Regions from separate parts of the Bradyrhizobium sp. CCBAU 45321 genome, predicted to be linked through region 1. Evidence: predicted binding sites of a transcription regulator. Region 1 holds the regulator's gene; each other region holds the start of a gene.
What was found. The regulator LexA, encoded in region 1, represses DNA repair genes until DNA is damaged. The targets are predictions, from matches to a motif close to TGTTCNNNNTGTGTTCNG.
Positions count from the first base shown of each region.

Region 2: a site for LexA is predicted at 739-756, ahead of ACM43_RS21015 (DUF3072 domain-containing protein). Genes of this name have one in related genera too.
Region 3: a site for LexA is predicted at 814-831, ahead of ACM43_RS13045 (PA0069 family radical SAM protein). Genes of this name have one in related genera too.
Region 4: a site for LexA is predicted at 911-928, ahead of ACM43_RS30965 (ImuA family protein). Genes of this name have one in related genera too.

Region 1 is NZ_LFKZ01000014.1:44,535-46,714, forward strand. It holds gene ACM43_RS01885 (hypothetical protein) at 1-71, opposite strand, end outside; gene lexA (transcriptional repressor LexA) at 457-1,158, opposite strand; gene ACM43_RS01895 (molybdopterin molybdotransferase MoeA) at 1,335-2,180, opposite strand, start outside.
Region 2 is NZ_LFKZ01000124.1:169,661-171,840, forward strand. It holds gene ACM43_RS21005 (hypothetical protein) at 15-272, shown strand; gene ACM43_RS21010 (hypothetical protein) at 456-677, opposite strand; gene ACM43_RS21015 (DUF3072 domain-containing protein) at 793-987, shown strand; gene ACM43_RS21020 (DUF6496 domain-containing protein) at 1,078-1,386, shown strand; gene ACM43_RS21025 (hypothetical protein) at 1,393-1,770, opposite strand; gene ACM43_RS21030 (Do family serine endopeptidase) at 2,025-2,180, opposite strand, start outside.
Region 3 is NZ_LFKZ01000110.1:5,326-7,505, reverse strand. It holds gene ACM43_RS13045 (PA0069 family radical SAM protein) at 1-792, opposite strand, end outside; gene ACM43_RS13040 (phosphoketolase family protein) at 1,003-2,180, shown strand, end outside.
Region 4 is NZ_LFKZ01000129.1:239,044-241,223, forward strand. It holds gene ACM43_RS30960 (Y-family DNA polymerase) at 1-161, opposite strand, end outside; gene ACM43_RS30965 (ImuA family protein) at 58-846, opposite strand; gene ACM43_RS30970 (putative DNA modification/repair radical SAM protein) at 1,009-2,180, shown strand, end outside.

The DNA.
Region 1 (2,180 bases):
GTTGTCGTGACGATCGTCTCGCCGACTACGGCGGGGCGCGTCGCGACGGCATGCAAGCTGTAGTCACACATCGGGTGCTCCTCATGCTGGGATAGCGACCCGCGTCTCTTTCGAGGCGCAGGCCTCTATCAGAGTGGAAGCATACAACGCTCTGCTCGGTTATGGGCAAATCTGCGGCTCGCGTTCGCAGCACGCGATCACATTATCTTTCCCGGATTCGATAGGAACAAACCTCGCGTCCTTGCATTCGGCCGGAGCTATCAGCACTGCCGGCACAACTCTACCGGCGAAGCAGAAATGGCTGCGCGCCTGCGCGGGCGAATGTCGCGCGGGAAGATGGACCGGACAGCCGGCGCAGAACCAGAGAAACCGTCCAGCCGGAGCGGACAAGTATCCGCTCCGATCCTGGATCGCCGATGCCGATCGAAGCGCGCGCGGCGCTTGAGACTTCCGGTATCAGTACTTCCGGTAAAGCCCGATCAACTTGCCCTGGATCTTCACGCGGTTCGGCGGAAGAATGCGGACCTCGTAGGCGGCATTGGCGGGCTCGAGCGCGATCGAGGCGCCGCGGCGGCGGAAGCGCTTGAGCGTGGCCTCCTCGTCGTCGATCAATGCCACCACGATGTCGCCGGTATTTGCGGTCTCGTTGCGCTGGATCAGCGCCATGTCGCCGTCGAGGATGCCGGCCTCGACCATCGAATCGCCGCGCACTTCGAGCGCGTAGTGCTCGCCCGAGCCGAGCATGTCCGGCGGCACGCTGATGGTGTGGCTGCGGGTCTGCAGTGCCTCGATCGGCGTGCCGGCGGCGATGCGGCCCATCACGGGCACCGCGACCGGGCGCTCGCCCTCGTCCGCGGGCGGGCTGGAGCTCGCGCGCACCTTGCCGAGATTGCCCTCGATGACGCTCGGGGTGAAGCCGCGGCGATTGCCGGCGGCGGCCTGGAGCTCGGGCAGCTTGATCACCTCGATGGCACGGGCACGGTTGGGCAGGCGGCGAATGAAGCCGCGCTCCTCGAGCGCAGTGATCAGGCGATGGATGCCTGACTTCGAGCGCAGGTCGAGCGCATCCTTCATCTCGTCGAAGGACGGCGGCACGCCGCTTTCCTTCAGACGCTCGCTGATGAACCGCAGAAGCTCGTATTGTTTGCGCGTCAACATCTCGACCAAAGTCCCCCGGTTGATGTCGTTCGATTCCGAGACGATGAAGTCGGCAATAAGCCGCTACATCCTCGAAACAAATCATGAACGGACACTATATGTTCGATATGTGTTCCGCAACTGCTTAATTTATGGTGAACGCGGCCAAACTCGCGGAATGCGTGTGGCTGGGCGGCTCAGACGGGCAGCCGGAGCACCTCGCAAGGCGTCCCTGCCTCGGCCTTCGGCGCGAACGGTGCACGCACGAGAAGTACCTGTGCCGCAGCGAGATTCGCAAGCAGGGAGGAGTCCTGATGGCTGACGGGAAGGGCGACGCGCGTGCCGTCGTCGCGCACCTCCAGCCGCGCACGCAGATAATCCTCGCGCTGGTCGTTGGCGGCGAGATCGCGGCCCAGCACGGCGCGCTCGCGCTGATGATGAATCGCTGAACGGCCCGACAGGGCGCGAATCAAGGGCACCATGAACAGGAAGGCGCACACGTAGGACGACACGGGATTGCCGGGCAGGCCGATCACGCGCATCGCGCCTAGTCGACCGTGCATCATCGGCTTGCCGGGCCGAATCGCGATCTTCCAGAACGCCATCGCGATGCCTTCGCCCTTGAGCGCCTGCTGGACCAGGTCGTGGTCGCCGACCGACGCACCGCCGGTCGTGATCAGGATGTCGGCGCCGCTCTCGCGCGCGCTGCGGATGCCGGCGGACGTCGCCTCCAGCGTATCGGCGGCAATTCCGAGGTCGATGGTCTCGGCGCCCTCGCTGCGGGCGAGCGCATGCAGGGCATAGCCGTTGGAATAGACGATCTGGCCACGACCAGGCGTGGTGCCTGGCATCACGAGCTCGTCGCCGGTGGCGAGAACGGCAACCCTCGGGCGGCGGATGACGGCGAGATGCGGATGATTCATTCCGGCGGCAAGGGCGAGATCGCGCTCGGTGAGACGGATTCCCTTGCGCAGCAGCACGTCTCCTTCGCGGAAGTCGACGCCTGCAGGGCGGATGTGCCGGCCGAAAATGGCGGCTTCCTT
Region 2 (2,180 bases), on a different contig from region 1:
CGGGATGCCCGCCCATGCGCACCAAGAAGCCGTCCGAGCTGGTCTCTGCCAGCGGCCTGATCAAGCTGATGACGCATGCAATGATGGGCGCCGCGCTCGGCCTCACCTTCAGCCTCGCCCTGGTCCTGTCCAATCCAGCCGTCGCCAACCTGCTGAACAACGGCGGAAGCCAGGCCACGATGGTCTTCGCCCTTACCTTGGTGACGACCTTCGCGATTGGCGCGACGCTTACCGGCGCCGTGTTCATCCTGGCCGAGGACAAGCAAACTTGAAGTGTCATGACGCATCGGAACAGCTCGCTGGGAACTCCTGTTGAGCGCGCGGTTTTGCTACCCGCGTCATTTTAACCCAGGGAGTTCCTGCCGCATGAAGACGTAAGGGGCCCGCCATTGCGGGGGGTCCTTTGTCCTCTGCCTTTGGTGGCACTCGGCCTTCAGGATCCGGGGCCAACCATCTCAGCGGCGCTCGGGTGCGCGCGCGGGATTGCCGGCAGTCTTCACGGGACGAAGGCGCACGCGGTTGCGGACGTCAGGCAGAACGTCGCTGCCGCCGGCCGCCTTCCATTCGGCAATCAGGAGGTTGATCCTCCGGCGCAGGTCCATCTGCGCCAGGGCCCTTTCCGTGCAGTCGCGGTCGCGCTCGACGAGGTCGCGCACCGACGCCTCGACGTCGGCCATCTCGAGCCTCAAGGCTCTGATTTTACGTCGAATTTCATTAATTCTGTTGTCCATGCCTTGTTAGAACAAAATAAGAACATATAGTCAAGTCACGATTTCAGGACGGAGAAGCCAAATGCAGGTTCAAGGTAAATACGACGCCAGATTTTTCCTGGGCGAGCAGATGACGCGGGCGCAGGGCCTCAAGCTGAAGCGGCTCAGCGAAGAGGCCTACCAGCCCGGCCAATATGCGCGGGATCTGTCCTTCAGCGAGGCCGCCCGGCGCATCCGGGTGCTGGAAGCGGAGATCGAGCTGGCAAACTCCTTCTAGAGCATCGCATCGCGCTTTAGGCCTGCGCCGTTCCACGCTCCCGGAACCATGGCTGTGCAGAATGGTTCTCCCCGCCGAGGGAGAATATGCATGGCACGCAAGGCAAAAAAGCGCCGCTACTCACGCAGCTCGGGCAGCGATGTCGCCACCGAGATGCGGCGCTACAAGAAGGGCACCGCGAAGAGCGGCCGTGGCGGGCGCGGCGGCCGCGTCAAGAACCGCAAGCAGGCCATCGCGATCGGACTGTCGAAGGCACGCAAGAAGGGCAAGAAGGTCCCGAAGAAGGCTTCAAAGCGCAAGAGCGCCAAGACGACGTCCAAGAAATCGTCGAGGACGTCGTCCAAGAAATCATCCAACAAGAAATCATCGAAGCGCAAATCATCCAAGCGGTCGCGCTGACCGGTCTCAGATCATGCTCCCCGGCATAAAGCAGCGGATCGAAATCCCGAACGCAGTCTTGACCGGCCACACCATGGTGCGGCCGGCGCGGTTCGGCTCGGTGATGACGGCCTCGTCCGGCACGTCGATCCACTGCCCGTCGATGCGGACACGGTAGCGCCCGTTGTGCGACTCCCAGTCGAGATCGGCGAGGGCGAAACCGTCGGCATCCGAGCAGCACGGACCGAGATGGCTGCGCAAATTGTCGAACCATGGCTTGAGAGGGGAATTCGCGTAGCGGCCGTCGTCGCGCCCGAGCGCGTTTCCACCTGCGAGCACCAATGGCGCCACCAGCAGCGCGCTCCTGAGCGAGAGCTTCAATCGATCCATGTCGGCACCGATCATTTGTGAACCACCGGCGAGTTCCACAAAGCGCCGGGAGGCTCGAAGTTCCACGCTTGCGACCCCGGTCGGCGGCGGCGTTGCCGCAGAGCACTGAGGTGTCTTGCGAGTGTGATCAGCGAACACGGCTTTTTCGGACGCACCAGGTCATCATCCCTGCCGTTAACGAGAATGTGACCGGCCTGGTGCGGACGTGACGTGTGTGCAAAAGGCGGCCCGAAGGCCGCCTTCCTGGATTTGTGAGGGTCGAGTTCGCGCTATGCGAGTGGCACCGCAACGAAGCGGGTGGCCTCCGCGCTTCTGACCTGAAGCAGCACGCTGCGCTTGCCCGATGATTTGGCCTGCGCCAGCTCGGAGCGGACCTCGCCGACATTGCTGACAGCCTTGCCGCCGACATTGAGGATGACGTCGCC
Region 3 (2,180 bases), on a different contig from region 1:
CACGGGCGCGACCATCACCGTGGTGGGAATGCCGGCCTCCGAGAGCTGCTTCAGCGCCTCCAGCCGCTTCGGCGGCGTCGAGGCCCGCGGCTCCATGGTGCGCGCCAGCTTCGGATCGAGCGAGGTGACCGAGATCGCGACCTTGGCGAGGTTGCGCTTGGCCATCCGCTGGAGAATGTCGATGTCGCGCAGCACCAGCGCCGATTTGGTGACGATGCCGACGGGATGCGAGGTGCGCTCCAGCACTTCCAAAATGCCGCGCATGATTTTGCGCTCGCGCTCGATCGGCTGGTAGGGATCGGTGTTGGTGCCGATTGCGATCATTCGCGGCTCGTAGCCGGGAGCCGCAAGCTCCTTCTCGAGCAGCGAAGGCGCCTCGGGCTTCACGAACAGTTTTGACTCGAAGTCGAGCCCCGGCGACAGGCCGAGATAGGCATGGGTCGGCCGCGCGAAGCAATAGACGCAGCCGTGCTCGCAGCCGCGATACGGATTGATCGAGCGGTCGAAACCGATGTCGGGGGAATCGTTGCGGGTGATCACCTTGCGTGAGGTGTCGACCGCCACCGTCGTCTTGAACGGCGGCAGCTCGTCCAGGCTCTGCCAGCCGTCATCGAAAGCGACGCGCGCTTCTGCCTCGTAGCGGCCGCTGGCATTGGATTGTGCGCCCCGCCCTCGCCTTCGCGCGCGGTCGATGGCGACGCCAAGCTCGGGGAAATCTGAAGGCGCACCCGCCGGCTCGGAGGGCGCCGTGACCGGCGGGTGCTTGAGAGCATGAGAGGATGCTGGACTCATGCATCCAAGATAGCAGGTCATAGGAACAAATCAAGAACACAAACCAAAAGCGGGAAAACAACCCCATGCACAGTAGAGCTGCCCAAACTTCGCGCGCCCGCCTTTGACCTCACGCAACACGGCCGTCACGACCATCCCGTTTCATGGCGGGCGGATCGATCGCCCCGGAACCGGGTTGGTGACGATCGCGAAGTGAAGGTCGGCAGGAACATGACAATCCACCAAAAAACGGCCGAAGCGAGCAGCGACCTCGATCTGCTCGATCGCTATTGGCGCGCCGCCAACTACCTCTCGGTCGGGCAGATCTACCTGCTCGACAATCCGCTGCTGCGCGAGAAGCTGCGGCCCGAGCACATCAAGCCGCGTCTGCTGGGTCATTGGGGCACGACGCCGGGCCTGAACTTCATCTACGCCCATCTCAACCGCGTCATCCGGGCGCTCGATGTCAACGTGATTTATGTCTGCGGTCCCGGCCATGGCGGTCCGGGCATGGTCGCCAACACTTATCTCGAAGGCAGCTACAGCGAGATCTATCCCGATATTGCGCGCGACACGGACGGATTGCGCAAGCTGTTTCGGCAGTTCTCCTTCCCCGGCGGCATCCCGAGCCACGCCGCGCCGGAAACGCCGGGCTCCATCCACGAAGGCGGCGAGCTCGGCTATGCGCTGGTGCACGCCTATGGCGCCGCATTCGACAACCCGGATTTGATCGTCGCCTGCGTGGTCGGCGACGGCGAGGCCGAGACCGGGCCGCTCGCTGCGTCCTGGCACTCCAACAAGTTCCTGAACCCCGCCCATGACGGCGCGGTGCTGCCGATCCTGCATCTCAACGGCTACAAGATCGCGGGCCCCACCGTGCTCGGACGGATGCAGGACGCCGAGATCCGGGACCTCTTCCGCGGGTTCGGCCACGAGCCGCTGTTCGTCACGGGCGACGATCCCAAATTGATGCACCAGGCCATGGCCGATGCGCTGGACGTCGCATTCGCCAGCATCCGCTCGATCCAGCAACATGCCCGCGACGGTCGCACAAGCGTCGAGCGGCCGCGCTGGCCGATGATCGTGCTGCGCAGCCCGAAGGGCTGGACCGGCCCGAAGGAGGTCGACGGCAAGAAGGTCGAGGGTTTTTGGCGCGCGCATCAGGTGCCAGTCGCAGGCTGCCGCGAGAACCCGGCGCATCTCAAGGTGCTCGAAGACTGGATGCGCAGCTACGAGCCGGAAAAGCTGTTCGATGGCAACGGCGCCCTCGTTGCCGAGCTTCAGGCGCTCGCGCCCGACGGCGTCAGGCGCATGGGCGCCAATCCGCATGCCAATGGCGGCGTGCTGAAGAAGGAGCTGAAGCTGCCCGACTTCCGCAGCTTCGCGATCGAGGTGCCGCAGCCCGGCGA
Region 4 (2,180 bases), on a different contig from region 1:
TGGATCACCAGCGCATTGTTGTCCTTGATGACGACGATATCAGGCTCATGATTGGGTTTACCCAGCCCGGCGCTGCCAACGAACCGCTGGATCCTGTCGATGGGCAGGCGCGGCAGCCACAGGCTGAGGATACGTCGAGGGTTCACTGAACTGGCACTCATCACAATTCCATTCCATGATCCACCGGCCGCACGGGCCATGACGATTGCGCAAGAGCTCGGCATCGAACACCGGCGCGCCCCAGGCACTCCACATCGAGCCCGGAGGCGAATGCGCCGCACGCAGCATCCATCGTGTCTCCGCGGTCGAAGGCAGCGGCTGCGCCGCCATGCGCAGCAAGAGGCCGGTAACGCCGGAAGATTGCGCGGCCAGCGTCAGTTTGCGGCTTGCCACCAGATCGAACTGCCTGACATCGCCCCAGAGCTCGAGCACGACGGCGCCCAGCGCATCGCAGGCGAGCGCGTCGGCCGAGGTGCGCAGCGCACTCTCGACATCGGCGGCGCGCACCATCACCACACGGCGAGGGTCGAGGCCTAGCTCGGATAACCCGCTCATCGACAGCGCACCGGTTTCGAGCTCCGAAAAATCCTGCCGCACCCACAATAGCGGCCGGCGCGCGCTCACGCGTCCCGCAAGGCCCATGACGAACCCCGTCGCAGCCGCGCCCTGACGCCCTTCGCAAAACACCTCGTGGATCGCCGCGCGCGCGAGCCCGCCTTTCAGCACGGCGTCGGCCGCGCCATGGCCGAGGGCGATGCGATCGCGCGGATGCACGACCTCCGCCGTCTCGATGCGCTCGATCTGGCCGCGCAGGATCGCAAGCGCGCTCATACGTGCGCCGCTCATGCTCGCCGCTCCTCAGAGGTGATTGCCGATGGCTCTCAAAAAGAGAACCAGCAGCTGGCTCATTTGTTCATGATATGTTCTAATATAAAGCTAACGGCGCCGGCAGAGTCAATCGAATTGGCGCATCCAAAGATTCATGAGCGGAATCAAAGAGATTCAAACATGGACGTACAACGCAAGCTGGAGATTCTGGCGGATGCCGCCAAATACGACGCATCCTGCGCTTCCAGCGGCACCGAGAAGCGGGATTCCAGCGACGGCAAGGGCATGGGCTCGACCGCCCCAAGCATGGGCATCTGCCATTCCTACGCGCCGGACGGACGCTGCATCTCCCTGCTCAAGGTGCTGCTGACCAACGCCTGCAATTACGATTGCCTTTATTGCGTCAACCGCGCCTCCTCGAACGTCCCACGCGCCCGCTTCACCATCGACGAATTGGTCAAGCTCACGCTCGACTTCTACCGGCGCAATTACATCGAGGGCCTATTCCTCTCCTCCGGCATCATCCGCAGCCCTGATTACACGATGGAGCAAGTGGTGAACGTCGCGCGAAAACTGCGCGAGGAGCATCACTTCCGCGGCTACATCCACCTGAAGACCATTCCCGAGGCCGACGACGCGCTGATCGCCGAGGCCGGCAAGTATGCCGACCGCCTTTCGATCAACATCGAGATGCCTGAAGAGACGAGCCTGCAGCAATTCGCGCCGGAGAAGGACGTGCGCGCGATCCGCCGCACCATGGGCCGGCTGCGGCTGAAGCTGGACGAGGCCGAGGACAGCCGCAGCGCGAAGACAAAGGCCAAACCGCAGCGCTTCGCGCCCGCCGGACAAAGTACGCAGATGATCGTCGGCGCAGATAGCGCCTCCGATCACACCATTCTCCACACCAGCGCCAATCTCTACGGCGCCTACCGGCTGCGGCGCGTCTATTACTCCGCCTTCAGCCCGATCCCCGACGCGAGCCATGCTTTGCCTCTGATACAGCCGCCGCTGCTGCGCGAGCACCGGCTCTACCAGGCCGACTGGCTGATGCGGTTCTACGGCTTCGACGTCGGTGAGATCGTCGACGACAGCGCGATGCTGCCGCTCGACATCGATCCCAAGCTCGCCTGGGCGCTGCGCCACCGCGACCGCTTCCCGCTCGACGTCAACCGCGCCAGCCGCGAGGAGCTGCTGCGGGTGCCGGGCTTCGGCACCAGGACGGTCGAACGCATCCTCGCGACGCGGCGCACCACCACGATCCGCCTCGCCGACCTCGCGCGGCTGCATGTGCCCCGCAACAAGGCACTGCCGTTCATCGTCCTCAGCGATCACCGTCCCGCACCGCATCGTCT